2 regions of the Pseudomonas silensiensis genome follow, and region 2 is predicted to be linked to the other one. Evidence: riboswitches for the same ligand, from Rfam matches in the RefSeq annotation. Region 2 holds a riboswitch; the other holds the start of a gene.
The links. A riboswitch is a leader RNA that binds a small molecule or an ion and turns the genes downstream of it on or off. The one in region 2 is predicted to bind cobalamin.

Region 1 (15,703 bases), on a different contig from region 2:
TTCCGCGCCCACCGTGCTTAGGTCGCTGAGTTCCGGGTCCGGGCGGTCATCGCCGGGCACCAGAATCAGCTGCACGCCGCGCTCCGACAGTTGCACCAGTTGCTCCACGCCGTAACGCCAATAGGCGATGCCGCCGTGCAGCGAAATCAGAATCACCTTGGCGTGGCGCAGCACTTCGTCGACATACAGGTCGACCGACGCGTGGTTCTGCACCTGCATCGGGTTGGCCAGGCGCACACTCGGGTAATCGTCGGGCAACTGCTGCGCGGCTTCGGCGAGCAGCGCGAGGCTGGAGTCGCCGCTGCACAGGATCACCAGCTCGGCGGGGGTTTGTCCAAGGTCGGCAATGTTGTCATCCGACACGAAACCGCCGGGCTGGGTCCTGAGCAGGTGCATGGCTTAAACGCTGAGCGCAGCGCGCAATTGCGATTCGAGCAGCGCGGCGTCCAGTTCCTGGCCGATCAACACCAGACGCGTGGTGCGCGCTTCAGCGGCGCCCCACTGACGGTCGAAGTGCTTGTCGAAACGGGTGCCCACGCCCTGGATCAGCAGGCGCATCGGCTTGTTCGGGATCGCCGCGAAGCCTTTCACGCGCAGAATGCCGTGCTGGACCACCAATTGGGTCAGCGCGTCCAGCAGCAGGCTTTCGTCGGCTTGAGGCAGTTCGATGGAGATGGAGTCGAACGCGTCGTGGTCGTGATCGTCTTCACCTTCATGGTGATGATCATGATGGCTGTGACGGCTGTCGATGTGTTCTTCGGAGCCGGCGCCGAGGCCGATCAGTACGTCCAGTGGCACGCGACCGCTGCTGGCTTCGATGACTTTTACTGCAGGCGGCAGTTCTTCAGCGACTTCCAGGCGTACACGGGCCAGGTCTTCAGGGCTGATCAGGTCGGCCTTGTTGAGGATCACCAGGTCGGCGCTGGCCAGTTGATCGGCGAACAGCTCGTGCAGCGGCGATTCGTGGTCCAGGTTCGGGTCGAGTTTGCGCTGGGCATCGACCTGGTCCGGGAACGCCGCGAAGGTGCCAGCGGCGACCGCCGGGCTGTCGACCACGGTGATGACCGCGTCAACGGTGCAGGCGCTGCGGATTTCCGGCCACTGGAAGGCTTGTACCAGCGGTTTTGGCAGGGCCAGGCCCGAGGTTTCGATGAGGATGTGGTCGAGGTCACCGCGACGGGCGACCAATTCGCGCATCACCGGGAAGAATTCTTCCTGAACGGTGCAGCACAGGCAGCCGTTGGCCAATTCGTAGACGCGGCCGTTGGCTTCTTCTTCAGTGCAGCCGATGGAGCACTGCTTGAGGATCTCGCCGTCGATGCCCAGCTCGCCGAACTCGTTGACGATCACCGCAATACGACGGCCCTGAGCGTTGTCGAGCATGTGCCGCAGCAAGGTGGTTTTGCCCGAGCCGAGGAAGCCGGTAACGATGGTGACGGGGAGTTTGGCCAGTGTTTTCATCGGATGCCCTTTGGCAAGGTGGCGGGCATACGGGACGACAATCGCTGCGACGGATGCGCGCGCGGAAGAGTTCGCCACCGGATCACCCCGCCCGGTTGTAGTGAGAATCTGTGTCGAGGCAGGTCTCCTGGCTGACGGTTTGCCGGGCTTGTGGGCCTGGCATTCGCTGCGCCTTCCCGCGAACCCGTTGCACAGGGTTTGCAGTGGCGTGGCAGCGAACATCACCGTTCACAGTTGCGGGGGCAGCCGCGGCATCGACCGCGTTCCCTTCTTAGCTTCGGCAGACGCCGAAGAACCTCGAAAGCGCAAGGCTACGCATCGTGTCGGGGCGGGTCAATGTCCGCAAGTTGATTGCGATCCCCTCACCACAGGTATCCACCTGGGTACCGAGTTGAGAACCCTTGCCAATTGACGCCCAACCCCCGCCCATGCTCTCCTACACGCCTTGTTACGGGTGCCCTTCACAGGGTGAAACGGGAAACCGGTGAATCATGTGCTTTACTCTAAAGTCATGTCAGTCCGGTGCTGCCCCCGCAACGGTAAGCGAGCGAAGCGTCAGATCCACTGTGCCAGCAGTTCGGCATGGGAAGGTGATGCTTGCAGGTCAAGGCGAAAGCCAGTGCCCCTCGTGAGCCCGGAGACCGGCCCGCAACACAAAGTGAGCATTACGATCACTGAACAACAAACCCGCGGTGGGCGGGCGCTGTTTGAACCTCTGCGTGCCCGACTCGCAGGGGTCTTCCATGCGCTCTATATCACCCGCTGACAGACCAGAGGGAAGCGCCATGTCGATCATCAGCAGTACCGGCAGCAACACCGATAAGAGCACCGCCAGCACCACCATTACCCTGACTCAACGCCTGACCGCCGCCGCATGCGCGTCGATCCTGGGTGCGTGCCTTGTGTATTTCGCCGGTTTCTCGCACATCGAAGCAGTGCACAACGCCGCTCACGATACCCGCCACAGCTCTGCATTCCCGTGCCATTGAGACCTGATGACATGATCAAGCGTATTGCGCAAACCGCAGGGTTCACCGGGCTTCTGGCCGCCCTGTTGCTGACCCTGCTGCAAAGCTTCTGGGTGGCTCCGCTGATTCTGCAGGCCGAGACTTACGAAAAATCCGAGCCGGCTGCTGTTGAAGTTCACGAACACGCCGCAGGTGCTGTCGCCGCTCACACTCACGATGCCGAAGCCTGGGAACCGGAAGACGGTTGGCAGCGCGTGCTGTCCACCACCGGCGGCAACCTGGTGGTAGCGGTCGGTTTCGCCCTGATGCTGGCCGGTCTTTACACCTTGCGCGCACCGACCAAAACCTCCCAAGGCCTGCTTTGGGGCCTGGCCGGTTACGCCACGTTCGTGCTGGCACCGACCCTTGGTCTGCCGCCCGAGCTGCCGGGCACTGCCGCGGCTGATTTGGCGCAACGGCAGATCTGGTGGATCGGCACGGCAGCCTCCACCGCGGTCGGCATCGCATTGATCGTGTTCAGCCGTCACTGGCTGATGAAAGTGCTCGGCGTGGCCATTCTGGCTGTTCCTCATGTGATCGGCGCACCACAACCGGAAGTCCACTCGATGATGGCACCGGAAGCCCTGGAAGCTCAGTTCAAAATCGCTTCGCAGCTGACCAACGTGGCATTCTGGCTGGCCCTGGGCCTGATCAGTGCCTGGTTGTTCCGCCGCAAAAGCGATGGTCAATACCACGCATGACTGAGATCAGCACAGCGCCGACGTTAGTGGTCGGCCTGGGCTGCCAGCGCGGCTGCCCCGTCAGCACGCTGCGGGCGCTGCTCGATCAGGCGTTACAGGCTCATAAAATCGGACTTCACCAGATCAAGGCCCTGGCCAGCATCGACCTGAAGCGCGAAGAACCTGGCTTGATCGAACTGGCCGAACAACTCGCACTCCCACTGATGTACTTCAGCAGCGAACAACTGGCCGGCTATCAACCGCAACTCAGCCACCGCTCGGACATCGCGTTCGAACGCACCGGCTGCTACGGCGTCGCGGAAAGTGCCGCCCTGGCCCTGGCCGAACAGCTGGCCCAGGCACCGGCAAAGTTGCTGATTCCACGACAAAAATATGCCCAGGCCACCTTGGCATTGGCCGGCGCCGCCTGAAATCCTCGATAATCCCCGCCTTCGATCATGAGCAATCTTCATCTGAAGCCTTGCCCAGCCTCTTTTTCTCACAGGAACCGACGATGACCGTCTACTTCATTGGCGCAGGTCCCGGCGACCCGGAACTGATCACGGTCAAAGGCCAACGGCTGATTCGCAGCTGCCCGGTGATCATCTATGCCGGCTCCCTGGTGCCCACCGCCGTGCTGGATGGCCATCGCGCCGAGCAGGTGGTCAACAGCGCCGAACTGCACCTGGAACAGATCATCGAGCTGATCAAATCCGCCCATGCCAAGGGCCAGGACGTGGCCCGGGTGCACTCCGGCGACCCGAGTCTTTACGGTGCGATTGGCGAGCAGATCCGCTACCTGCGCGAACTCGACATCCCGTTTGAAATCATTCCCGGCGTCACGGCCACGGCGGCCTGCGCCGCGCTTCTGGGTGCGGAATTGACGTTACCGGACGTGTCGCAAAGCGTGATCCTGACCCGCTACGCCGACAAGACTGCGATGCCCGCCGGCGAAGAGCTCGGCAGCCTGGCGCAGCACGGGGCGACCATGGCGATCCATCTGGGGGTCAATCATCTGGAGAAAATCCTGGCCGAGTTGCTGCCGCATTACGGCGCGGACTGCCCGATCGCGGTGATTCACCGGGCGACCTGGCCGGATCAGGATTGGGTGGTGGGGACGCTGGAAGACATTGCCGCGAAGGTTGAAGCCAAGGGGTTTCGGCGCACGGCGTTGATTTTGGTGGGCCGGGTGTTGGGCAGTGATCACTTTAGTGAGTCGTCGCTGTACCGTGCCGGGCATGCGCATCTCTACAGACCCTGAAGCACTCACAGCTTATTATTGCCCATAAAAAAACGGCACTCACGGGTGCCGTTTTTTCGTTTCTGCAGCGAACACCTTAGTAGTAGGCGTTTTCTTTCTGCGTGTGGTCGGTGACGTCACGAACGCCCTTGAGCTCGGGAATGCGCTCGAGCAAGGTGCGCTCGATGCCTTCGCGCAAGGTGACGTCTGCCTGGCCGCAGCCCTGGCAACCGCCGCCGAACTTCAGCACGGCGATGCCGTCATCGACCACATCGATCAGGCTGACCTGACCGCCGTGGCTGGCCAGCCCCGGGTTGATCTCGGTTTGCAGGTAATAGTTGATACGCTCGTTGATCGGGCTGTCGGCGTTGACCATCGGCACTTTGGCGTTTGGCGCCTTGATGGTGAGCTGGCCGCCCATACGATCGGTGGCGTAATCGACTACCGCATCGTCCAGGAAGGCTTCGCTGAACGAGTCGATGTAAGCGGTGAAGCTTTTGAGCCCCAGCGCCGTGTCTTCAGGTTTTTCTTCGCCCGGCTTGCAATAAGCAATGCAGGTTTCGGCGTACTGGGTGCCAGGCTGGGTGATAAAGACGCGGATGCCGATGCCTGGGGTGTTCTGCTTGGAGAGCAGATCAGCCAGATAATCGTGGGCGGCGTCGGTAATGGTAATAGCGGTCATGGAAACTCCTCGCAGGCTTGGGCGCAGTTTACGCCAATCATCGCGCCGTACAAAGTCCTAGTATTTTTGTCGGGAAAGAGCCGGAACTGCCTCGACAGCCAATTCGCCGTCGATTCGGCCTTTAAGCCACCGATAGCTGCATTTTTCCACCCATTCGTAACTTGCCCACGAGCCCAGACCGATTGTCGCGACGCAAACGGCGAACATCACGTAGGGATTGATGCCATAACGCTGTGCGACAAAACCACCGGCGGACAGCACCAACACGTGCATCAGGTACACCGAGTAGGAGCAGTCGCCCAGCAGTTTGAGCACCCGGCCATGCTCGAAATAGCGCTCCAGCGCCATGCACGCCATCACCAGCACCGCGCTCGGCAGGCCCCAGGCCAGCAACCGTGGCTGCGGCGCCAGGTGATAAATCGCCAGCAACGCGCCGCCAATGCCCAGCAACGGGAGCCAGAACCCGGGCTTGATCCAGCCGCGACGGTAAATCATGCCGATGGCCATCCCCAGCAAGAATTCATAAACAATGTCCGAGCGGTAGAACTCGCTGATCCAGCCGTAGCCGGTCCAGGCCTGACACACCGCAAACAGCAGCGCCGCGACGATCAGCAGCCGAACCTGCATGCGGAACAGCAGCGCCCAGGCAAACAGCACATAGAAGAGCATTTCGTAGTTGAGGGTCCAGCCGACGTTGAGCGTCGGATAAATCCCGTAGCCGCCAGGGTTTTCCGTGGGAATGAACAACAGCGATAGCAGGAAATGCGACCAGTCGACGGTCTGATCCGGCAGAATCGGTTGAGCGAATACCACCAACAGCGCCATCAACACCGTATACAGCCAGTACGCCGGAACGATGCGGAACAGCCGATACAGCAGAAAGCGCCCCGGCGGCAGTGATTTGCCCTCGGTGGACAGGAAAATCACCAGCCCACTGATGACGAAGAAGATGTCGACCCCCACCGCCCCCTTGTCGATGAACATTTGTCCTACCGGCCCACGGGCCTGGAAGTCGAAAAATATCTGCATGAAATGGTGGCAGACCACCGTCCAGGCCGCGAGCGCGCGCAGTGCCTGTACTGAAATCAACATCGACGGCCCTCCCGATCCCGGAGTTAAACCACCGCAGATCCCTTGGAATCTGCGGTGCCTGATAAATCCGACACCGGCCAACAGTCAAAGGTCGATCAAAGATTCTCGTACCGGTTCATGTCCAGCACGCCCTCTTCCACCGGATCGGTCTCGTGGACGTACCGGCTCAGGTCATGGAAGTAGAACCAGAACTGCGGATGGCTGCGGCGAATGCCCCAGCGCTCGATGATTTTTTCGAAGCGATTGGCGTCCTTGGCGTTTTCCATCTCGTCCACGAACTCAGGCACTTGCTCGGCCGGAATATTGAACATGAAGTTCGGATAGCTGCTGAGCACGCCCGGAAAAATGGTAATCGTGTCGAGCCCCGGTTGATAACGCAGGGATTCACCGAGCAGGAACGCGACGTTACTGTGCGCGCGGTTGCGCAGCAGGCTGTAAACCTCGCGCTTGCCGCTCGCGGTTTCGATGCGCAGCAGGGTCGCTTCCGGCAACTGATCGATAACCTTCAGCCCGGCCGCCGGACGCGAAGTCAGGCGACTCAAGGCCTGCTCGGCGCTCTGCAAGGCCAGATCGATGTTCGGCCGCGAGCAGTAAGCGCCGTCACAACGGTTGATCGGATCAGGCTTGGCGTTGAGGTCGCCGTAACGGGTGAGCAGCTGCAGGGCGAAATCGCGTTTCGGGTCTTTTTCGTCCAGTACCAGCGCCGTCTCTTTGTCGTTATCGATGGCCTCGTAGTTCAGCCACATCTTGAATTTGCCGCCGCTCTGGTACCAGTCGTCGAGGTAGTCGTCCCGCGAGTCGGCGGGCATCAAGCGCAGGAAGTTCTGCTCGGCGCCATTGCGGATCAGGTCGAAATACAGCCGGGTTTGCGCCTGATGGGAGACGTTGCCGAACACGTCAAAATTGACTGCCAACTGATAATAAGTGCGCTCCAGCAGCGGGAAGTCGAACAGCCACATCGTTTGCGGCACGTCACCGATCAGGCCTTTGCTCACCGAGGCGCTGTCGAAATGCCGGAAGATCGTCAGCAAGGCGTTATCGTTGCCAGCCCATAAGGTCGACCAGCTCGGCGCTGGCGCATCGGCGTAACTGTCACGGCGCAACACCTCGTACTCGTTACGCTTGTCGCGGTAGTCATGCCACAGGCTCAGGATGCTGCCGACATCGTCGTTCTGCCCCGGCATCGCCAGCAACGGCGTGGCCTGGCCGCGGTACTTCGGATCGATGATGTAGAGGTCGTGCTCAGGCGCCTGGAACATTGCCCAGAAGTTATCGCGGATCACGTCGGTGGCGATCTGACCGCGGCACACCGGGCCGCGAATAAACGTACGAACGAAGTATTCGGCGTTATCGAGCATGAATTGATAACGCGCCTGGGCCGGGATCGCCTCGAACGTAGTGAACGGATTGGCCCGACGCTCCGGCCCGTAGCCCGGCAAGGCGTGAACCTGCCAGTTGCCGTTATAGAAGAGGCTTTTGATCCGTGCCATCTTCGCCGCGCTCAGCGGGTAGGTGATGTGGGTCTTCTGCACAATCACGCCTTGCACCGGCCACAAGCGGTAATACACCTGAGTGCCCGGGTCGTCATTCGGGCGGCGTGTGTTGATCAGATCGATAGGCTGACCGGTCGGCGTGCGCGAACGCACCCACTGAAAGAAATGCCCCGGCTCGCCGTCCTTGAAATAGAGATGAGCGAGAAACCAATGCTCGAATAACCAGCGTCCCACCAGGCTTTGCCGTGCGCCCGGTGCATTGAGCAGGTTCTCCCACTGCACCACCTGCATCGCTTCCTTGGCGCTCGGCACCAGACCTTGCTCGTCAATCGGCGCGCCGGACGCCAGCCAGCGTTGCAGCGTCTGGTACTGCTGGTCGGTCAGGCCGGTGACCGCCAGCGGCATGCCCTCTTGGGGATGTGATTTGGCGTAACCGTCGAATTCGGCCGGCAAGGCGCACATGTTTTCCCGGTTCAGACCAAGGACGATGTCCTCCGGCAACCTGGCGTTGGGTTGCAAGGGAGTTTTGTGGCCCAACTCAAGCATCCGCGCCATCAACGCGGCCTGACTGCCCTGAGTGTCGAGCACCGAATAGAAGTCCTTTTGCTGCCAGGCGCGTTTACCGAAGGCGTCATAAAACAGCCGGGTTGGCGCGGCAGCCTGGCGGCGATCGCCGTCGTAGACCGGGATCTTGGTGGCGCCACGAGCAGCCCCTTCGCCACTGCCCAGATTGAGCTGACAGGCGGCGTCGTAGCAGGCATGGCAGGCCACACACTTTTCGGTGAAGATCGGTTGTATATCGCGGCTGTAGGAAATGGCAGAGGAAATCGCCGGATCCTGCGCGGCAGCGCCCCAGCTTAAAAACAGCAACACCATGCTGATGACGCGATAAGACATATCCCTGGTCCCGATCATGAAAAAACGCCGCGATTCTACCGATCTGCACCCCACTCCAACATGAGCGATATTCATGCAAAACCGGGACATGCTCTAAAACCGCACAGGTTTGCTATTATCCCGCCCCTTCGTCATGGTCTTTCCGAGTAGTCCAAATGTCCGATCGCAGTGTTCGCCTTCAAGCTCTCAAGCACGCCCTCAAAGAGCGCATCCTGATTCTCGATGGCGGCATGGGCACGATGATCCAGAGCTACAAGCTCGAGGAGCAGGATTACCGCGGCAAACGCTTCGCCGACTGGCCAAGTGACGTCAAGGGTAACAACGACCTGTTGATCCTGACGCGCCCGGACGTGATTGGCGCCATCGAGAAAGCCTACCTGGATGCCGGCGCCGACATTCTGGAAACCAACACCTTCAATGCCACCCAGGTGTCCCAGGCTGACTACGGCATGCAGGGCCTGGCGTATGAGCTAAACGTAGAAGGCGCACGTCTGGCGCGCAAGGTTGCAGACGCCAAGACCCTGGAAACCCCGGACAAGCCGCGCTTCGTCGCTGGCGTGCTCGGTCCGACAAGTCGCACTTGCTCGCTGTCGCCTGACGTGAACAACCCCGGCTACCGCAACGTGACCTTCGATGAACTGGTGGAAAACTACACCGAGGCCACCAAAGGCCTGATCGAAGGCGGCGCCGACCTGATCCTGATCGAAACCATTTTCGACACCCTGAACGCCAAAGCGGCGATCTTCGCCGTGCAAGGTGTGTACGAAGAACTCGGCGTCGAACTGCCGATCATGATTTCCGGCACCATCACCGATGCCTCCGGCCGCACGCTTTCGGGCCAGACCACCGAAGCGTTCTGGAACTCCGTGGCCCACGCCAAACCGATTTCGGTCGGCCTGAACTGCGCCCTCGGCGCCAGCGAATTGCGTCCGTACCTGGAAGAGCTGTCGAACAAGGCCAGCACCCACGTTTCCGCGCACCCGAACGCCGGCCTGCCGAACGAATTCGGCGAGTACGACGAACTGCCGGCGGAAACGGCCAAGGTCATCGAAGAGTTTGCCCAAAGCGGCTTCCTCAACATCGTCGGCGGCTGCTGCGGTACCACGCCGGGTCACATCGAAGCCATCGCCAAAGCGGTGGCCGGTTATGCGCCGCGTGCAATCCCGGACATTCCAAAGGCCTGCCGCCTGTCGGGCCTGGAACCGTTCACCATCGATCGCAACTCGTTGTTCATCAACGTCGGCGAGCGGACCAACATCACCGGTTCCGCCAAGTTCGCCCGCCTGATCCGTGAAGACAACTACACCGAAGCCCTGGAAGTCGCCCTGCAACAGGTCGAAGCCGGCGCCCAGGTGATCGACATCAACATGGACGAAGGGATGCTCGATTCGAAGAAGGCCATGGTGACCTTCCTCAACCTGATTGCCGGTGAGCCGGACATTTCCCGCGTACCGATCATGATCGACTCCTCCAAGTGGGAAGTGATCGAAGCCGGCCTCAAGTGCATCCAGGGCAAGGGCATCGTCAACTCCATCAGCATGAAGGAAGGCGTCGAGCAGTTCATTCATCACGCCAAACTGTGCAAACGCTACGGCGCCGCAGTCGTCGTGATGGCCTTCGACGAAGCCGGCCAGGCCGACACCGAAGCGCGCAAGAAAGAAATCTGCAAACGCTCCTACGACATTCTGGTCAACGAAGTCGGCTTCCCGCCGGAAGACATCATCTTCGACCCGAACATCTTCGCCATCGCCACCGGCATCGAAGAACACAACAACTACGCTGTCGACTTCATCAACGCCTGTGCCTACATCCGTGACGAACTGCCGTACGCGCTGACCTCCGGTGGCGTGTCCAACGTGTCGTTCTCGTTCCGCGGCAACAACCCGGTGCGCGAGGCGATTCACTCGGTGTTCCTGCTGTATGCGATCCGCAACGGCCTGACCATGGGTATCGTCAACGCTGGCCAGCTGGAGATCTACGACCAGATCCCGGCCGAGCTGCGTGATGCCGTGGAAGACGTAGTGCTCAACCGCACCCCGGAAGGCACCGACGCCCTCCTCGCCATTGCCGACAAGTACAAGGGTGACGGCAGCGTCAAGGAAGCCGAGACCGAAGAATGGCGCGGCTGGGACGTCAACAAGCGTCTGGAACATGCGCTGGTCAAAGGCATCACCACGCACATCGTTGAAGACACCGAAGAATCCCGTCAGTCGTTCGCTCGCCCGATCGAAGTGATCGAAGGCCCGCTGATGTCCGGCATGAACATCGTCGGCGACCTGTTCGGCGCCGGCAAAATGTTCCTGCCACAAGTGGTGAAATCCGCCCGCGTAATGAAGCAGGCCGTGGCTCACTTGATCCCGTTCATCGAACTGGAAAAAGGCGACAAACCGGAAGCCAAGGGCAAGATCCTCATGGCCACGGTAAAAGGCGACGTGCACGACATCGGCAAGAACATCGTTGGCGTGGTGCTGGGCTGTAACGGCTATGACATCGTCGACCTCGGCGTGATGGTGCCGGCGGAGAAAATCCTGCAGGTGGCCAAGGAGCAGAAGTGCGACATCATCGGCCTCTCCGGCCTGATCACGCCTTCGCTGGATGAAATGGTCCACGTCGCCCGCGAGATGCAGCGTCAGGACTTCCACCTGCCGCTGATGATCGGTGGCGCGACCACCTCGAAAGCGCACACGGCGGTGAAGATCGAGCCGAAATACAGCAACGACGCAGTGATCTACGTCACCGACGCTTCCCGCGCCGTGGGCGTGGCGACGCAGTTGCTGTCCAAGGAATTGAAGCCGGCGTTCATCGAGAAGACTCGCCTGGAATACATCGAAGTCCGCGAGCGCACCGCCAACCGCAGCGCCCGTACCGAACGCCTGAGCTATCCGGCGGCCATCGCCAAGAAGCCGCAGTTCGACTGGAGCACTTATGAGCCGGTCAAACCGACGTTCACCGGTGCCAAGGTGCTGGACAACATCGACCTGAAAGTCCTGGCCGAATACATCGACTGGACGCCGTTCTTTATCTCCTGGGACCTGGCCGGCAAGTACCCGCGCATCCTCACGGATGAAGTGGTCGGTGAAGCCGCCACCGCGCTGTTCGCCGATGCTCAGGAAATGCTCGCCAAGCTGATCGACGAGAAACTCATCAGCGCCCGTGCGGTGTTCGGCTTCTGGCCGGCCAACCAGGTGCGTGAGGATGACATTGAAGTCTACGGCGATGACGGCAAGCCGATTGCCAAGCTGCATCACCTGCGTCAGCAGATCATCAAGACCGACGGCAAACCGAACTTCTCCCTGGCTGACTTCGTTGCACCGAAGGACAGCGAAGTGACCGACTACGTGGGTGGTTTCATCACTACCGCCGGTATCGGTGCCGAAGAAGTGGCCAAGGCCTATCAGGATGCCGGCGACGACTACAACTCGATCATGGTCAAGGCACTGGCCGACCGTTTGGCCGAGGCGTGCGCCGAGTGGCTGCACCAGCAGGTCCGTAAAGACTACTGGGGTTATGCCAAGGACGAGACGCTCGACAACGAGGCGCTGATCAAAGAGCTATACACCGGTATCCGCCCTGCCCCGGGCTACCCGGCCTGCCCGGATCACACCGAGAAATCCACGCTGTTCAAGTTGCTGGACCCTGAGGCCTCGGAAATGAAAGCCGGCCGCAGCGGCGTGTTCCTCACCGAGCACTACGCCATGTTCCCGGCGGCAGCGGTCAGCGGTTGGTACTTCGCTCACCCGCAGGCGCAGTATTTTGCCGTGGGCAAGATCGACAAGGATCAGGTCCAGAGCTACACGTCGCGCAAGGGTCAGGAATTGAGCGTGACCGAGCGCTGGTTGGCGCCGAACCTGGGTTACGACAACTGATGGTGGTCCCGGGAGTCGACTGGTGCGACTCCCGGGGTTCTTATCAAAGCTGCAAGTAAACGTTAAAGCCCCACCAGCGTCCGTTCTTTTTCAGACAATTCGCGCACCAACTTTCCTTGCTCGAAAAGAAGGTCTGCTTCTATCGCCCGCATGGCGGTTTTGTACTGCTCCGGCGCGCCTTCGCCGTAGTTTGGATACGCCTCGTCTACCTCATCCTCTCTGCCTGCGAAACCCTCTCGCACCTGGACAAACCGTTCAGGGTATTTTCCCTTCAAATAGTCGCTCCAGTACTTGTGGCCGACCAAATCATCAATAAATGCCGACGATTCTTCTGCGGCGATCACTTCAGCATGGGCCGCATCCAGCATGGCAGACGAAACGTTGCCGCTGTAGCGCATGCCTCTTGGTTGCCCCGGCAACTCAAGTCGCTCGGCAAGGCCGATACGATAGGCCAGCCGCACTTCCGCCGGATCAGTTGAACGGCGCTGTGCCTGGCGCTGGACAATGTCGCGGTTAGCGATTTTCTCGACTTCGCCAAGGCGAAACAGGCTCCTGCCAAGCCTGAACAAGACGCTGCCTTGTTGGCCCGGGGAAACTGACTTCGCGGTCTCAAATTCGAAAGCCTTCACTTCTATATCGCTGAACAACAGGATTTGACCATCAACGCAGGTGGCGCCAGACCTCGCCATTTCGAATATCGTATCCCTCAGACCTGCGTCGCTATGGGCCACCCTCAATACGGTATGGACCCGCCGCACAAGATCAGCACGTCCCGTGAGGAAGTCATTCGTACCTTCCATTTTGGTCAGCAGATTGAAGAAGAACTTACTGTTGTGCGCTTGCTCGAAGTTGTTCCATATCTGTGTCAATTCCTCTGAGTCGGCTGCTGACGGAGCGATCCAACGCTCACGGGCGTCAGTACCTGTCACCTCATCCATATCCACGTCTACGTCACTTGCGATCGAGTCATCGCTAACGCTGTCGCTAGAGCTGCCACCGTCGCTGCTGCGGTTAAACTGCTCCAACGCCTCGTCAATCTCTTCTGGCGTCCATCCCACTATCTGCTCGCCCGCCTGCACCTCATTACGCAGCATTAGCAGGCTCGCATCATCCAGAGTTTCGTTGCTCGCCAGATTCGTGCCTGCACGCAATACCCTGTGCTCGTCAGCCATCAGGACCGGCGGAATGGACTCGATCATGTTGTCGCGCAAATCCAGTGCGCTGAGCGAAGGGAGCTGAAGCGCTCCCTGCGGCCAAAGGATCAGGCGATTGCCACTCAAATCGAGGGCCTGCAAACGGGCAAGAGGGCTGACATCCAGCGACTCAAGCCAGTTTTCCGCCAGATTCAATGACTCCAGGTGGCTCAATCCTGCAAGCTGACGCTGGAGCTGAAGCGCATTGGAAAAACGGTTATTGACTGCCGAAAGTCGCTTGAGGCTGTTCAACGAGGTCACTGACTCCGGCAAGGCATACAGCGCGTTGGCATTCAGCGCCAGGGTATGAACATGGGTAAACGCACCGAGGAAATCGCTTAGCCCCTCCTCTCTCAGATACACGTTGTTCAGGTTCAATGCACCGACATGAGCGAAATCGGCGGGTAGCGCCGGGAGAGTGCCCAAGGGGCTTTCGGACAGATCAAGGGGATAACCTCCCGATGCGTTCTCCACGGCCTGCGCCCCGCGAAGGTTCTGCCTCCAGCACGCCATTATCCGGTCAGCTGCCTGACGACGCGCGGTGGCTGCGATCCACACAGGAGGCGAGGATTCGCCCATCCGCTGGGGTGGGGTTTCGATCCATGTGTTCAGGACCTTCGTCAATGCCTGATGCTGGCTGTCCCATTTCGCCAATTGCTCATACAGGGGGCCAGCGCCGCCATGACGTAACGTCAACTCATCAATCACCTGTATCGCCTCGGCGCCTGGCAGATCCGGGTCAAGCCTTTGCAAGCGGGCTTGCGGGGTCAAGCGTGTCAGGTCATTGCCCGGTACAACGGGCAGCGACAATAACAAGTCCGGATTTTGCGCGACCAGAACCGGAAAATACTCGGGTTCACCCATGGTAAAGCCCACCTGCAAGGCGGTTCTGGGAATACCCATGGGTGTTTCGGAAGGTGTACTCGCCAGCAAATCGGAGCGGGCCTTGGCCGTCAACCGACAGCCAGTCATATCAATCCATAAAGCGTCATGGCCGGTCAGGGCAGCCTCGGGAATCGTCGTGATCGCGCTGTTGTTCAACTCGAGCTTGCCGAGGCCGGACAAGTCCAGCGCACCTTCGGGCCAGTCTTTAATAGCGGTATGACCCACACGCAAGGTCTTCAAGCGGGTCATGGCGCTGACATCCAGCGAATCGAGCCGGTTATAGCGCAAGTCCAGGCTTTCAAGGGCTGACAACCGGTTCAAGCGTCGCTGCACACTCGGGGTAATGGTCAGGTGATTTCGGCTCAGCTCCAGATCAGTGAGTTTCGCGAAGTTGCCCAATGCCGACGGAAGATCCTGCAGTTGATTGCTACTCAGATCCAACTCGCGAATGTCCGTGAAACCGCTCAAAAATCGACTGAAATCCTCGGATGAGACCACCACACCCGACATTTTCAGGGTGTGCACATGAGCAAAATTCGTTGCTGACAACGCCGGCAGTTCAGGCAGATCGCCTAGCGCCCAGCCGGACAAATCAAGCGTCGATGAAATGATTTGTCGCGGCATGACAGGCCGTGGCCGCACCGTTGAAGACCCGGCCTGCGGTTGCGAAGACTGTGCCTCCTGCGTACCGCCATAGCGTTTACGCAGACCATCACGCCAGCACTCACGGATTCGCCGGGCAACGGATTCTCGTTCCCGAATATTGACTTGCCGGCCATTGGCTATTGTTGTTCGCTGCTGCCACGCCTCCAGTTGCTGTCGCAAGGCCTGTCCATCCTGGCGCAGTGCATTGACCCGTGCCAGCAACGCCCGCCCTGCCAAGCCCTCAGCCTTCATTCGCCCAAGGGCAATCTTCGAAAGTTCGTCACTTGTGTCCAAAGCCTTCTGTAGCGTGCCTTGGCAATAACGATCCAGCATTTGCCCGGTATCCAGCAAATGCGCAGGATTGTCGTGCACATACTCGTAAGCCCTCACGAAGTCCTCAGGGCCCAGCCCGGCCCAGTTGAGTTTCATGCCAGGCCACAGTGATTCATGCCCGGAGAGCCATTCCGGGGGAAGTGTCTTGACGCTTGAGCGAGTGAGATCCAGCGACCTGAGCTGTGGCAATTGCAGAGCGCCCTTCGGCCAGGCCTCTGTCGTCCCGTTC
Region 2 (15,703 bases):
CATCGCCATGCCAAACAGGTACGCGGTGGTCGTCGTGACGGGCGCCCACAGGAACAACCCGATCACCACTGCTCGCAGCAGATACAGGCCTGTGAGCAAACGTGGCTTGGACATCCGCCCGCCGAGCCAGCCCGCCGTGTAGGTCCCGAATATATTGAATAACCCGATCAACGCCAGCACCGTCGTGCCGACGCTCGCCGGAAGGTGCTGATCCACCAGATAAGCCGGCAAGTGCACGCCGATGAATACCACCTGAAAACCGCAAACAAAGAAACCGAATGCCAGCAGCCAGAACCCCGAATGGGAACAAGCCTCGTGCAGTGCCTCGGACAGTGTTTGCTCATGGCCGAACACCGGCAGCGGTTTGTCCTTGAGCATGCTCACCAGCGGCACAATCAGCGCCACCAGCAGGCCCAGCACCAGCAATGCCGCGGACCAGCCGAGCCAGCCGATCAACCCCAGCGTACCGGGTAACATGGCGAACTGGCCGAAAGAGCCGGCAGCACTGGCGATGCCCATGCCCATGCTGCGTTTCTCTGGCGGTACTGCGCGGCCGACCACGCCGAGGATCACCGAGAACGAGGTGCCGGACAGACCGATGCCGATCAACAGGCCGGCACTCAGGGACAAGGTCACTGCCGAATCCGACAGGCCCATGAACACCAGGCCCAACGCATACAGGACACCGCCGACCAGCACCACTTTCGCGGCGCCGAAGCGGTCGGCCAGCGCGCCGGTGAAGGGTTGCGCCAGGCCCCAGATCAGGTTCTGCAAGGCAATGGCGAAGGCAAACGTCTGACGCCCCCAGCCGAACTCGGCACTCATCGGCGACAGAAACAGCCCGAAGCCGTGCCTTACCCCCAAGGACAACGCGAGAATCAGCGCACTCCCCAACAAAACCCAACCACACGTACGCCACATCGATGTCATTCTTATTCTCCGGTAGCGGGTATATACCCGCTTAAGATCGGAAAAACCGGCATCAGGCCAGTTCGTCCAGCAGTCGCAGCAAGGTTTCACGTTTCTCGGCACCCAAGCGGTCAATCAACCGCTGTTGCGCCGCTTCCCACGCGGGCAAGGCCGCTTTCAGGCGTTCAACACCGGCCTCGGTGAGCATGACGATGCGGTTACGCATGTCTTCGCCCTCGACCAGCATCAACAAGCCTTCACCTTCCAGCACCCGCAGATTGCGCCCCAAGGTGCTGCGATCCAGCCCCATGGCCTCGGCCAACGTGGAAATACTCGGTTTATCCAGACGCTGCAGATTACACAGCAGAGAATACTGGGCAACGTTGATCCCGAAGCCGTCGAGAGCGCCGTCGTAGTGCCTGCTGACGCCACGGGCGGCGCGACGCAGGTTGATGCATAAACATTGGGAGTCGAGCATGGTGCGTGTATATACCCGCGGTTGTGTTAAATCAAGTTACATGATGTGGGAAGTTCAGGCGATCGCCAATCCCACCAGCACCGCGACCTCAAGGATTTCCAGCAACGCCCCCGCCGTATCGCCCGTCGAGCCGCCCAATCGGCGCAGCATCACTTGCCGCAGCCAGACAAACACCAGCGCCGCCAGCACGACGGCCAACACGCCGCTGAGACCGGCAATCAAAACACACGCCAACGCACTCACCGCCAACACCTGCTTGCCCGCCAGACGTGGCAGATGATCGGCCAGCGCTTGCCCCAACCCGCCGGCACGCACATAAGGCGTGGTCAGGAACAAGCCCAGCATCGCGCTGCGCCCGATCAACGGAACGATGATCAGGACAACGGCGTGTTGCTGCTCGATCAATGCCAGTAACGCGGCGAATTTGAGCAGCAACACCAGCACCAGCGTCACGACCGCAATCGGCCCGCTGCGCGGGTCCTTCATGATCGTCAACGTGCGCTCGCGGTCGCCGAACCCACCGAGCCACGCATCGGCGCTGTCGGCCAGGCCGTCCAGGTGCAACGCGCCGCTGAGCAATACCCAAGCCGTCAGCAACAGCGCGGCGTGAAGCAACAACGGAGTGCCGAGCAACAGCCAGTTGAACGCCCACAAAATCCCGCCAAACAGCAGGCCGACCAGCGGATAAAACAGCAGCGACCGCCCCAATTCCTGTGGTTCCGGCATGCCCGGCAGACGAATCGGCAGACTGCTCAAAAATTGCAGGGCGATCCAGAATGGCAACATGGTCAGAGCGCTTCCTTTAACAACACGCCGGATTCGACCGTCAGCGAAAACAACGCGCCATGCCCGACTTCGACGTTGAGCAACTGCTCACGGGGCAATCCCCGCGCCTGAGCCAGCAACAAGCGCATGACTCCGCCGTGACTGATCAGCAACACCCGCTCGCCTGCGTAGGTAGCGTGCAAGCGCTCAACGGCCGCCAACACCCGCGTTGAAAAATCCACCACCGGTTCACCCTGAGGCGGCGTAAACGAATAAGGGTCGGCCCAGAACAATCCCAACGCCTCGGCATCGGTTTCCATCAGCACGGCGGCGCTCTGCCCTTCCCAGGCGCCGAAGTGCAGCTCTTGCAGGTCTTTATCCAGCTGCACCGGCAAACCCAGCTGTTCGCCGAGTTCTTCGGCGAACCGCGCGCACCGCTGCAGTGGCGAGCTGACCAAGCGATCCCAAGGCCCCTGCTCGACCACCGCCGCGCGCATCTGCGCCCAGCCCTTTTCAGTCAACGCATCGTCAAGGCTGCCGCGCAAACCGCCACCGAGTTCGGTTTCGCCGTGGCGCAACAAGTCCAGGTACAAAGTCATGCCGGACGGTCCGCCACAGCGGCCTCGGCGAACGTCGCCATCTGCCCGTGAAGGTCGCACGCCAGACGCAATAACGGCACGGCTAACGCCGCACCACTGCCCTCGCCCAAACGCAGGCCGAGGTCGAGTAGCGGTTCGGCGTTCAGGGTTTCCAGTACATGACGATGACCCGGCTCGGCGCCGCGATGACCGAACAACAGCCACTGACGGCATTCAGGGTTCAAGCGCACCGCCACCAACGCCGCAACGCTGCAAATGAAACCGTCCACCAGCACCGCGACGCCTTCCTGGGCACACGCCAGATACGCGCCGACCAGTGCCGCGATTTCAAAACCGCCGAGGTTGAACAGGGTTTGCAGCGCATCGCCACGCTGAGCGCTGTGCAATGTCAACGCGCGCTCGATAACCTGGGCTTTATGACTGACACCCGCTGCGTTCAAACCCGTGCCCGGCCCGGCCAGATGCACCACCGGGCAATCGAGCAAGGCACAGGCCAATGCGCTGGCCGCGGTGGTGTTGCCGATGCCCATCTCGCCACCGATAAACAACTGCGCACCCGCCGCGATGGCGCGCTGCACGCTGTCGCGGCCGGCCTGCAAAGCGAGCTCGCCTTGAGCCGGCGTCATCGCCGAACCGTCGACGAAATTCGCCGTGCCCAGGCCGATGTTCAAGTGACGCACACCCGGCAAATTCAGCGACGGCGTCACCGTGCCGAGGTCGACAACTTCCAGGGATGCCCCGAGTTGTCGCGCCAACACGCTGATCGCCGCCCCACCGCTGACGAAGTTGTGCAGCATCTGCCCGGTGACTTCCTGGGGAAATGCCGACACCCCTTCTGCGACAACGCCATGATCGCCGGCAAAAATCGCGATCCACAGTTGATCGAGACTCGGTTTGACCTGCCCCTGCATCCCGGCCAATTGCACGGCCACCGACTCAAGCCGACCGAGGGAGCCGGCCGGTTTGGTCAGCTGCTGTTGACGGGCCTGCGCTTGCTCGACCGCTTGAGCATCGATCGGTTTGCAGGGGTTCAGCCACCAGGATTGAGTCATAACGCAGTTCCTTTCAAAGTCAGGGGCAGACCGGCGACGGTCAGGACGACGCGCTGACAGCGCTCGGCCAACGCTTGATGCAGCCAACCGGCTTCATCGACATAGCGGCGAGTCAATTCGCCCAGCGGCACGACACCCATTCCGGTCTCGTTGCTGACAAAAATAATTTCACCCGGCAACGACGCCAGGCAGTCCAGCAATGCATCACGTTCGGCTGACAGCCGCTCGGTGTCGTCGAGCATCAGCAGATTAGTCATCCACAACGTCAGGCAATCCACCAGCAGGCAACGATCGGGGCTGGCGGTTTCGCGCAGGACGCGGGCGAGTTCCACCGGTTCTTCGATCAACGCCCATTCGGCTGGACGACGGGCGCGGTGATGGGCGACCCGCTCGTTCATTTCACCGTCGAGCGGTTGGCTGGTGGCGATGTAAGTCACCGCCAGAGCACTGTCGGAGGCGAGTTTTTCGGCCAGGCGACTTTTACCGGAACGGGCGCCGCCGAGGATCAGTTGGAGCATGGTCATTTACCTTTAAATGGCGGCGTTGCGACTGGCCTCATCGCGAGCAGGCTCACTCCTACAGTGGGTCGATGGCGAACACAAAGTTTATGTTCACTGGCGATCCGCTGTAGGAGTGAGCCTGCTCGCGATGAATTCACCTCAAATCCCGCAGAGTTGACGCAACAACCCGGTATCCAGATGTTTTTCCACCAGATCCGCCAGCCGCTCGATATCGCGCTCACGCAACGCGTGATAATCCACTTCCTGCACTACCTGCAAACCTGCCCAGCGCAACAGGGCACTGCACGCTGCGGGCGATTCAAACAGCCCATGCAGATAGGTGCCGAAAATCTGCCCATCCACGCTTTGCGCGCCATCGCAGCGACCATCGTCCAGTAGCACAGCGGCGTTTTCCAACGCCGGCCCGGTGGTCACGCCGGCATGAATTTCATAGCCGCTGACCGGCGCGTCTTCGAGCGCCAGACGCCCGCGCACATTGCGCAATTGCTTCTCTTCTTCGAGCTGTGTTTCGAACGCCAACAAACCCAAACCGGCGCTGGAACCCGGTGCGCCTTCGAGGCCCAGCGGGTCGTGTAGCTGCTCGCCGAGCATTTGCAGACCGCCGCAAATCCCCAGCACTTTGCCGCCATAACGCAGATGACGACTGATCGCAGTGTCCCAGCCATTGGCGCGCAGATATGCGAGGTCACTGCGCACGCTCTTCGAACCGGGAAGAATAATCAGGTCCGCCGGCGGAATCGCCTGACCGGGGCCGACAAATTGCAGATCCACCTGCGGATGCAAGCGCAGCGGATCGAAATCGGTGTGGTTGCTGATGCGCGGCAGCACCGGCACCAGCACTTTTAGCACCTGGTCGGCCTTGTCGGTCTGACGCTGATCGATGCCGTCCTCCGCTTCCAGGTGCAGGTCCATCACGTAAGGCAGAACGCCGATCACCGGTTTGCCGGTGCGCGCTTCCAGCCAGTCAAGACCCGGTTGCAGCAAAGCGATATCGCCGCGAAATCGGTTGATGATGAAGCCTTTGACCCGCGCCTGCTCGCTGGGCGACAGCAGTTCCAGCGTACCCACCAGATGCGCGAAAACCCCGCCGCGATTGATGTCGGCGATCAGCACCACCGGGCAATCCACCGCCTCGGCAAAGCCCATGTTGGCGATATCTCCGGCACGCAGATTGATCTCGGCCGGCGAACCCGCGCCTTCGACCATGACCACTGGATACGCCGCGCTCAGCCGTTCATGTGAGGCCAGCACTGCTTGCATGGCGATGGCTTTGTAGTCGTGATACGCGACCGCGTTCATTGTGGTGACCGCGCGACCATGGATGATCACTTGGGCGCCGGTGTCGCTGTTGGGTTTGAGCAGCACCGGGTTCATGTCGGTGTGCGGCTCAAGGTTGGCGGCCTGGGCCTGCACCGCTTGCGCACGACCGATCTCGCCACCGTCGGCGGTCACGGCACTGTTGAGCGCCATGTTCTGCGGCTTGAACGGCACGACGCTGACGCCCTGACGCGTGACCCAGCGGCACAACGCCGTCACCAGCGTGCTTTTACCGGCGTCGGAAGTGGTGCCTTGCACCATCAACGTAGTCATTGGGTTTCCTTGGCGTAGGCTTCGAGCGCTTGCGCGAGACGTGTCCAGTCGGCTTCATCGTCGGGCAGGCCGAAACGCAGGCTACTGTTGTGCGTGAACAACCGCAGCAGAATGCCGCGCCGGGCCATGAACTCATGCAGGGCTTCGGCGCGTTCGGTGATCAGCCATTGAAACAAGGCGCAGCCGCCCTGTGGCTTGAAGCCGTGCTGTTCAAGCAGCAGCGCCAGACGCTCGCTGGCTTCATCAGTGCGAACCCGTTGCCGGGCATGCCCTTCGGTATCCAGCAGACAGGCCTGCCCCAGCACCCGCGTCGGCCCGCTGACCGCCCACGGCCCCACTTGCTCGGCCAGCAACTTGAGCAACTTGCGCTCGGCCAGCACGAAACCCAGGCGCACACCGGCCAGGCCGAAAAACTTGCCGAAGGAACGCAGCACGATCAACCCGACCTGATTGGCAAAAGGTGCCAGGCTCAGCTGCGGTGAGTTGTCCATGAACGCCTCGTCCACCACCAGCCAGCCACCGCGCTGCGCCAGCCGCGAGTGCCAGTCGAGCAGACGACTCGGCGTCAGGCTCAGGCCGGTTGGGTTGTTCGGGTTGACCACCACCAACACGTCGAGGCTGTCGAGAAAGAAGTCGACTTCCTGCTCCAGCACTTCACGCACGATGTAGCCATTACGGCGCCACGCTTCAGCGTGTTCGGCGTAACACGGCGAGAGCACGCCGACCTTGCCGACCCTGCGCAAACGCGGCAGCAACTGGATCGCCATTTGCGAGCCGGCCACCGGCAGCACCTGAGCGGCGCCGTAATAATCACAGGCCGCCTGCTCCAGACCGTCATCGGTTTCCGGCAAACGCGCCCAAGCCCGCAACGGGATCTCCGGGACCGGAAACGGCCAGGGCGCGAGGCCGCTGGACAGGTCGAGCCAATCGGCTTCGGCGATGCCGTAATCGAGCGCCGCCTTGCGTAACCGACCACCGTGTTCAAGCATAGAATTCAGCCCCCACGCAGAGGATCAGCAACCATAACCATACCCCGCGCTGGACCAATTGCCAGCCACGGTCGATGGAGTCAGCGTCCGCCGGCACGCCTTCGCCCAGTTGTGGACGCTGATGCAGCTCACCGTGATAAATCGCCGCTCCGCCCAACTCGACACCGAGCGCGCCGGCACCGGCCGCCATCACTGGGCCGGCATTCGGGCTGTCCCAGGTCGGACCTTGGGTACGCCAGCATTTCAGCGCCAGTCGGGTTTTGCCCAGCAGCGCGTAGGTCAATGCCACCAAGCGTGCAGGAATGTAGTTGAGGACGTCGTCGATCTTTGCCGCCGCCCAGCCGAAACGCTCGAAACGTTCGTTGCGGTAACCCCACATCGCATCCAGCGTATTGCTCAAACGGTAGAGCACCACACCGGGCGCACCGGCGACAGCAAACCAGAACAACGCGGCAAATACTGCGTCGCTGCCGTTCTCCAATACGGATTCTGTGGCGGCGCGGGCGACTTCGGTTTTATCCAGTTCGCTGGTCTGGCGGCTGACCAGATAACTGACACGTTTGCGCGCCTCGTCCAGATCATCGCTGCGCAGTGCCTTGGCCACCGGCTCGACGTGTTCACCGAGGCTGCGCATGCCGAGGGCGCAATAGAGCACGAGAATCTCGACGATCCAGCCGACATAGGGCGCCCAGGAAAACGCCGTGGCCAGCAGGGTCAGCGGCAACACCGCAATCACCCAGGCAGTGACGCCATGACTGCGCCAGCCGCGGCCACCGCCATTGAAACGTTGCTCGATACGGTCGGCAAAACGGCCGAACGCCACCAGCGGATGCCAGCGTTTGGGTTCACCCAGCAGCGCATCCAGCGCAACCGCAGCGACACTCAATAACGCCACACTCATTGACTCACTCCCCAATAATTTTCATACAGCAATTCACTGAGCGGACGCGCCTGCGCCCAGCCTTCGAGTACCAGCATCGGTGCCGGATAGAATTCCTTGACCGGGCCGAGGCAAAGAACGGCCAAGGGCTTGGCTCCGGCCGGCAAACCCAACAGGTCCGCCAGCGCTTGCGGTTCGAACAGCGAGACCCAGCCCATGCCGAGCCCTTCAGCGCGGGAGGCCAGCCAGAGGTTCTGGATCGCGCAGGACAACGAGGCCATGTCCATTTCCGGCAAGGTGCGACGGCCGAAGATGTGACGCTCGCGATCGTCCATCAGCGCCGCGACCAGCACTTCGGCGCAGTCGTTGATGCCTTCGACTTTCAGCTTCATGAATTCGTCGGTGCGCTCGCCGAGGGCTTCGGCGGTGCGGATGCGCTCTTCTTCCACCAGTGACTGGATCTTGCCGCGCAGGGCTCGATCACTGATGCGGATGAACCGCCAAGGCTGCATCAGGCCGACACTCGGCGCCTGATGCGCGGCTTCGAGCAGGCGTCGCAGTAACTCGGGCTCGACGGTGCCGCCGCTGAAATGACGCATGTCGCGGCGTTCGCCGATGGCTCGGTAGACCGCCGCGCGCTCAGCTTCGCTGAACGCTAGATCATCTGGGTTCATGGCTTGAACAACGCCGCCATCGCTTGGGGATTGGAAGGGAAATAAAAGTGCACGTAGGACGCGGTCATCCGCCCTTCACGATAAACCGCCTCCGCCCCTCGCCCACCGTTCGGGCTCAGGCCACGAGCGATGGGCTCAAGTTCGGTGCTGGTCAGAGAATGGTGATAGGTGTGTCCGCGCAACGAACCTTCCGGTAACTCGACCGCCTGCAACGCCAGCGCGGCCAGACGCTTTTGCATCACCGCATCGCCGGCCAGCAAGCCGACCAGTTCAGCGCGAGTGCCCTCGACATCGGTCAACGAATCGAGCAGATACAGCATGCCGCCACACTCGGCCAACAACGGTTTCCCCGCTGCATGGTGAGCGCGGATTGCGGCCAGCATCGTAGTGTTCTGTGACAGCGCCATATGATGCAATTCAGGATAACCACCCGGCAGATAAAGACTGTCTGCCTGCGGCAATTGCGTGTCACGGATCGGCGAGAAAAACGACAACTCAGCGCCCATGGCCCGCAGCAAATCCAGGCTGGCGCCGTAGGTGAAGGCAAACGCTTCGTCACGGGCCACGGCAATTCGCACACCGGCCAGCAAAGGCTCGGCAGCGATCACATCTGGCGCGGCGAATTCCACCGCCGGTGGCAGCGCGACCTCGCAACTGCTGGCCAGTGCGTCAGCCGCTGCATCGAGGCGCAGATCGATATCGTTCAACTCACTGGCCTGAACCAGCCCGAGGTGTCGACTCGGCAATTCGATCCCGGTTTCCCGGGACAAGGCGCCGTACCAGCGCAAACCTTCAGTGAGACTGCCTTCCAGTAATTGCGCGTGACGTAGAGTGCCGACGCGGTTGGCCAGCACACCGGCAAACGGCAAGTCCGGCTGATAGCGCGCCAACCCCAGGGCCAGTGCGCCAAAAGTCTGGGCCATGGCAGTGCCGTCGATCACTCCGAGCACCGGCACACCGAAATGTCGCGCCAGATCAGCACTGGACGGCGTGCCGTCGAACAGGCCCATGACGCCTTCGATGAGGATCAGGTCGGCTTCGCCAGCGGCCTCCCACAACAGTCGACGACTTTCCTGCTCGCCGACCATCCACATGTCCAATTGATAAACCGGTGCACCGCTGGCGCGCTCGAGAATCATCGGGTCGAGGAAGTCCGGGCCGCACTTGAACACGCGAACCTTGCGCCCCTGATTGCGATGCAAACGGGCCAGCGCGGCGGTGACGGTGGTCTTGCCCTGACCGGAGGCCGGCGCGGCAATCAGTACCGCCGGGCAATGACGTGGTTGATTCACAGCTCGACGCCTTTTTGCGCTTTGATCCCGGCCTGGAACGCGTGCTTGATCACGCCCATTTCGGTGACGGTGTCGGCCAGTTCGATCATCTCCGGCTTGGCGCCGCGACCGGTCACCACCACGTGCTGCATCGGCGGACGGGCCTGCAAGTCGCTGAGCACTTGATCGAGATCCAGATAACCGTGCTTGAGCGCAATGTTCAATTCATCCAGCACCACCAGGCCGATCGACGGATCACGCAGCAATTCGCACGACACCGCCCACGCAGCTTCAGCGGCCGCGATGTCGCGCTGGCGATCCTGGGTTTCCCAGGTGAAGCCCTCGCCCATCACATGAAAACGCACCTGCTCCGGGAAGCGCCGGAAGAACAGTTCTTCGCCCGTGCTGCTGCGCCCCTTGATGAACTGCACCACGCCACATTGCATGCCGTGGCCCATGGACCGGGCGAGCATGCCGAAGGCCGAGCTGCTTTTGCCTTTGCCGTTGCCGGTCAGCACCAGCAGCAGGCCGCATTCATTCGGGGAGTTGGCGATGCGTTCGTCGATCACGGCTTTTTTGCGCTGCATGCGCGCCAGATGGCGTTCGTCACGATCGGGGGTATCAGTCATGGGGGAGCTCTCCGTTGAGGCTGGATAACGGCGGGCAGGCACAAGAATAGACGGCAAGAAGCCTGGCATCGCCCACCGTGATGCCGCTGGATGGATCAGGCCGGTCTCCGGGCTCATGAGCGGCACTGGGCCCGACTGCGCGCCTTCCCATGTCGATATCGACACAGTGGCTAGGGCCTGTCATCAGCTTTTTCCTATACCGCGCCGGGTCTGCTGTGGCGCAGGGCAAGGCGCGAGGAGCGTGGTTTGGTCGTTCCAAACAAGCTCCGAGCAACGCCGCCCTGCGCCACAGCAGGCCCGGCCCTTCGGGTTGTGTCTGAAAGCGGACCAGACTGCGTTGCAGTCCTTGGCAAGGGAACAACCATTGCCAGCGGACTGCGCCTTGCCTGGTCCGCTTTCAGACCTCAACGCGGTATAGGAAAAAGCTGATGACAGGCCCTCGCGCAGCCTTCACTCATTTACCGTTGCGGGGGCAGCGCCGGGATCATGGCTCTTCGTCGCTTGAAGAGCGTCACTCACCGGCTTCCCTGTTTCACTCTGTCGACCAAGGTCACAGAGCACCTGAAACAAGCCGCGAAGGTTAGAGGGTTGGGGATGGAGCGTCAATTGAAGACGGGCAGCCTGCGAGCGAATAACTGCCGTCGATCAATTATCTGACGCCAATCTTGTGCCACACTCTCAGCAGTGATATCAAAGAGCCACAATCTCACAACACAATAACAAGGGTGAGCCACATGCAAGGCATGATCATCAGCAATCCGAAGCTGGAATTCCTGCGCCCGGTGCTGGAACGCTGGTTTGACTGTATCGACCGCTACAACGCCGTGCGCGGCGATAACGACACGCCTTACTGGTTCGACGAAAAGGCCAACCTGGGCCTGCTTTCCGTCGCGGCGTGGATGGCGGAAATGGTGACGCTGCAACAAACACCGACCCGTAAACAGACCGAAGAAGGCGAACGCAATGGCCGCGCCGATCTGTTTATCGCGGCCAGCGAAGAACGCGCTTACGTGCAAGCGACCCAGCGCTGGCCACGCGTCAACAGCCTGAACCTGACTCAAGCATTGCAGGACATCACCAGCGACGCCAAGCGCATCAGCTACGCCAGCGACCTGAAACTCGGCTGCCTGTTTGTCGCGCCGCAAAAAGCCCAACAAAGCGCCACCCCGGAAGAACTCCAGGACATGGTCGACGACCTGCAAAAGGAACACACCTGCGCGGTGGCCTGGTACTTCCCTTATGCCTATCGCAAATTGCGCAACGAAGCCGGCAACTATCACCCCGGCATTGCCGTGCTGTTCAAGGAAGCACGCGGCTGACCAGTTGAACCATCGATCACCTGCGCTTCTCTATTGATTAGGTCAATGCATTCATAGGGAAGGTCAGCATGCGCAAGCCCCAGCTCGCTCTCGTCATCGTGCTCGCCGGAGGGCTTGCAGCCTGTGGTGAAACCGCCAGGCTGCAAGTCTCCGACGGCATCGGCCCGTCACCCAAGCTGCCAGAACCGAACAAAACCCTGATCCCGACGGTGAACATCGCCCCGGCGATCGGCTGGCCGGACGGCACGAAACCCATCGCCGCGACAGGGACTCAGGTCGCGGCTTTTGCCGAAGGTCTCGATCACCCGCGCTGGCTCTATGTGTTACCCAACGGCGACGTGCTGGTGGCCGAAACCAACGCACCACCCAAACCCGAAGACGGCAAAGGCGTTCGTGGCTGGGTCATGGGCAAAGTCATGGGCCGTGCCGGCGCCAAAGTAACGAGCCCGAACCGCATCACGCTGCTGCGGGACAAGGACCACGACGGCATCGCCGAAACCCGCACGGTGTTCCTGGAAAACCTCAACTCGCCCTTCGGCATGACCCTGGTCGGCAACGACCTGTACGTCGCCGACACGGACCGCTTGCTGCGCTTCCACTATGAAAACGGCGAGACGGCGATCAAGTCACAGCCGATGAAGGTGATCGACTTGCCGGGCGGTACGCTGAATCACCACTGGACCAAAAACGTTATCGCCAGCAAGGACGGCAGCAAGCTGTACGTCACCGTGGGCTCCAACAGCAACGTGGCCGAAAACGGCATGGACAAAGAAGAAGGTCGAGCGGCGATCTGGGAAGTGGATCGCGCTACCGGCAACCATCGGATCTTCGCCTCCGGGATTCGCAATCCAAACGGCCTGGCCTGGGAACCTCGCAGCGGCGCATTGTGGACGGCGGTCAACGAGCGCGACGAAATCGGCAGCGATCTGGTGCCGGACTACATCACTTCAGTGAAGGACGGCGGGTTCTACGGCTGGCCTTACAGTTATTACGGTCAGCACGTCGACATCCGCGTCGAGCCGCAAAACCCTGAGCTGGTGGCCAAGGCCATTGCGCCGGACTACGCGGTCGGGCCGCATACCGCATCGTTGGGCCTGACGTTTGCTGAAGGCAACAGACTGCCGGCGCAGTTCAAGGAAGGCGCTTTCATCGGCCAGCACGGCTCTTGGAACCGTAAACCGCACAGTGGCTACAAAGTGATTTTTGTACCGTTCAGCGCAGGGAAACCGATCGGGCAGCCGATTGATGTGCTCACCGGTTTCCTCAACAGCGAGGAAAAAGCCATGGGCCGGCCGGTGGGCGTGGTGATTGATCAGCAGGGTGATTTGTTGGTGGCGGATGATGTGGGCAACAAGGTGTGGCGCGTGTCGGCGGCCAAGTAAGCGCCTAGCGTTTGCGGCACAGGGTCAATCCATCGCCCAACGGCAACAACGACAGGTCCACACGCGAGTCATCCTTCAAGGCGCGATTGAGTGCCTGGATGGCTCGGGTGTCTTCGCTCTCGGGATTGTCCTCAAGCACCCGGCCACTCCACAGCGTGTTATCAAACACCGCCAGACCGCCGACGCGCAGCAGACGCAATGCGTGCTCCAGATAGCGTGGGTAGTTGGCCTTGTCGGCATCGATGAAGATCAGGTCGAATGGCTCTCCTTGATCCAACTGGGCCAGGGTTTCCAGCGCGGGCGCCAGACGCAGATCGATCCGCTCGGCAAGCCCCGCTTCCTGCCAGTAACGCTGCGCAGTGGCGTTGTAGTCACCGGGAATGTCACAGCAGATCAGCGAACCGTCATCCGGCAATGCAGCCGCCATGCACAACGCGCTGTAACCGGTAAAGGTGCCCACTTCCAGCAGACGCTTGGCGCCGGTGAGTTTCACCAATAGCGCGAGGAACTGACCTTGCTCGGGCGCCACTTGCCAGCGAGCCATGGGCAGCGCCTGGGTTTCGTCACGCAAACGCTTGAGCAACGGCGTTTCGCGCAGGGAAACGTCGAGCAGGTATTGATACAGGGAATCGTCGAGATTGAGTGTGCGAGCGGTCATGACAACCTCTGCCATTTAGGGATTGCGTGCCAAGTGCTCAGGTTGCAAGACGCGCTTGGCGCTCAGATAGGCTTTCTGCCAGTAAGCTTTGGACAAGCTGTCGAGCTTCACCGTGCCGCCGGTGGCGGGCGCATGGACGAAGCGACCTTCGCCGACGTAGATCCCGGCGTGACTGACCTGAGAACCGCCATTGGTGGCGAAGAAGATCAGGTCGCCGGTTTGCAGACCTTCCTTGCCCACACTGGCCGCCTGCATGCTGATCATCTCGCGCGTGGTACGCGGCAGGGAAATGCCGGCGACGTCACGGTAGACATAGCCAATCAGCCCGCTGCAATCGAAACCCGAATCCGGCGTGTTGCCACCCCAGCGATACGGCGTGCCCACCAGGCCGAGCGCGCGGAACAATACGTCTTCTGCCTCAGGGGAGAATGGTTGGGAGGAACTGAAAACAATGGGCGCGCGAACCACCGGCGCAGGGGGCGGTGTACGGCTGGCGCAGGCGCTGAGCAGCGCTGCGAAAAACATGATTGCGAGGCGGGCCGACATCGACATATGCAGAGCATCCTGATCTGGCTGCGGCTTTTTCTGCAGGGGGCGCAGAAAAGAAAACCGCCTGCGCAGGACGCAGGCGGTTTGCCATCAATAATAGATCAGGATTCTAGCTGCTACGCGGCAAACTTCAAGTAAGACTTTAAGTTCACCTTACAAATAGTCCGCTTACTTGCGAGCCGTGACGATCGTAGGGGTCGCAGCCGGTGCCATCGCGAGTGCACGCTTGGCTTCGATGAAGGTTTTGCTCCAGTAGCTGTCGCCCAGGCTATCGATCCGGACACCACCACTGCGGCGGCTGCTGGAATGGATGAACTGGTTGTCACCCAGGTAGATCCCGGCGTGACTGACGCGACCGCGACGGCCATTGGTGGCGAAAAACAGCAAGTCGCCCGGCTCCAGTTTGCCGCGAGAAACCAGCGGAGCGTCGACGTTGATCATTTCGCGGGTGGAGCGTGGCAGGTTCAGGCCGGCTTCTTCCCGAAACAGGTAACCGATGAAGCCGCTGCAATCAAAGCCAGCTTCGGAGGTGCCGCCGAAACGGTAACGGGTACCGATCAGGGACATGCCGCGTTCGAGGATGCTGTCGGCCAGAACCGGAAGCTGGTACGACTTGCCGCCGGCGAAGTCTGCCAGTTCTTTTTCGGTGGCCGCTTCTTCCTGTTCCAGCGCTTGCTGGTAAAGAACGGAAGATTGGGCGGTAGCAGAATTTTTAGCCTGCTGTTGTTGCTCTTGCTGGGACACTGGAGAGTGGGCAGCGCAACCGAACAACAGGGTGACGAGTGCGAGGGGCACGAGGGGTGCAAAGCGATTTAGCATGGGCACGACCGTGGCTGATAGTTCTAAAGAAGCCGAGACTATGCCTACTATCATCCTCATTTGCAAATTCAATCGAACTTTATGTGACTTCTTGGTTTCGCGTTTACATCTAAGCGCTTAAGCCCGTTTTAGACACTCGCGCAGCCTGCAACCCTGTAGGAAAGCGGTTTTTCTGGCGCCTGAAATATGCCAAAACCCGCTACAGGCCTTGGTTTTACCAGCCCAGGGTTTCTTTCAGGAAGGGGATCGTCAGCTTGCGCTGAGCTTGAAGGGAGGCCTGATCGAGACGCTCAAGCAGCTCGAAAAGTGCACTCATGCTGCGCGTACCGCGGGTCAAAATAAAATGCCCGACTTCATCGGTCAGGTGCAGACCGCGACGAGATGCGCGCAGTTGCAAGGCACGCAATTTGTCTTCGTCGGAGAGCGGACGCATCTGAAAGATCAGTGCCAATGTCAGACGGGATTTGAGGTCCGCCAGCTTCACCGGCAGTTCACGAGGTGATGTAGACGCGGCAATCAGCAGGCGTCGACCGCTGTCACGCAGACGGTTGAACAGATGGAACAGCGCCTCTTCCCAATCCGCCCGACCGGCCACCGCCTGCAAATCATCCAGGCAGAC

Region 1: it holds a riboswitch for cobalamin, as region 2 does, so the genes downstream of both, QF010_RS00390 (CbtB domain-containing protein) here and cobO (cob(I)yrinic acid a,c-diamide adenosyltransferase) in region 2, are expected to answer to the same signal.

The regions. Positions count from the first base shown of each region.
Region 1 is NZ_JBNDJH010000001.1:83,870-99,572, reverse strand. It holds gene cobN (cobaltochelatase subunit CobN) at 1-396, opposite strand, end outside; gene cobW (cobalamin biosynthesis protein CobW) at 400-1,461, opposite strand; cobalamin riboswitch at 1,562-1,776, opposite strand; cobalamin riboswitch at 1,897-2,125, shown strand; gene QF010_RS00390 (CbtB domain-containing protein) at 2,247-2,450, shown strand; gene QF010_RS00385 (CbtA family protein) at 2,462-3,169, shown strand; gene QF010_RS00380 (cobalamin biosynthesis protein) at 3,166-3,579, shown strand; gene cobM (precorrin-4 C(11)-methyltransferase) at 3,663-4,409, shown strand; gene nfuA (Fe-S biogenesis protein NfuA) at 4,486-5,070, opposite strand; gene QF010_RS00365 (acyltransferase family protein) at 5,128-6,162, opposite strand; gene QF010_RS00360 (fatty acid cis/trans isomerase) at 6,258-8,552, opposite strand; gene metH (methionine synthase) at 8,708-12,418, shown strand; gene QF010_RS00350 (NEL-type E3 ubiquitin ligase domain-containing protein) at 12,481-15,703, opposite strand, start outside.
Region 2 is NZ_JBNDJH010000014.1:83,513-99,215, reverse strand. It holds gene QF010_RS20355 (MFS transporter) at 1-930, opposite strand, end outside; gene QF010_RS20350 (MarR family winged helix-turn-helix transcriptional regulator) at 983-1,387, opposite strand; gene QF010_RS20345 (adenosylcobinamide-GDP ribazoletransferase) at 1,442-2,173, opposite strand; gene cobC (alpha-ribazole phosphatase family protein) at 2,176-2,751, opposite strand; gene cobT (nicotinate-nucleotide--dimethylbenzimidazole phosphoribosyltransferase) at 2,748-3,803, opposite strand; gene cobU (bifunctional adenosylcobinamide kinase/adenosylcobinamide-phosphate guanylyltransferase) at 3,800-4,321, opposite strand; gene QF010_RS20325 (cobyric acid synthase) at 4,463-5,914, opposite strand; gene cobD (threonine-phosphate decarboxylase CobD) at 5,911-6,903, opposite strand; gene cbiB (adenosylcobinamide-phosphate synthase CbiB) at 6,896-7,804, opposite strand; gene bluB (5,6-dimethylbenzimidazole synthase) at 7,801-8,457, opposite strand; gene QF010_RS20305 (cobyrinic acid a,c-diamide synthase CobB) at 8,454-9,749, opposite strand; gene cobO (cob(I)yrinic acid a,c-diamide adenosyltransferase) at 9,746-10,357, opposite strand; cobalamin riboswitch at 10,775-10,937, opposite strand; gene QF010_RS20295 (hypothetical protein) at 11,092-11,676, shown strand; gene QF010_RS20290 (PQQ-dependent sugar dehydrogenase) at 11,745-13,058, shown strand; gene QF010_RS20285 (class I SAM-dependent methyltransferase) at 13,063-13,716, opposite strand; gene QF010_RS20280 (C40 family peptidase) at 13,732-14,268, opposite strand; gene QF010_RS20275 (C40 family peptidase) at 14,434-15,084, opposite strand; gene hda (DnaA regulatory inactivator Hda) at 15,299-15,703, opposite strand, start outside.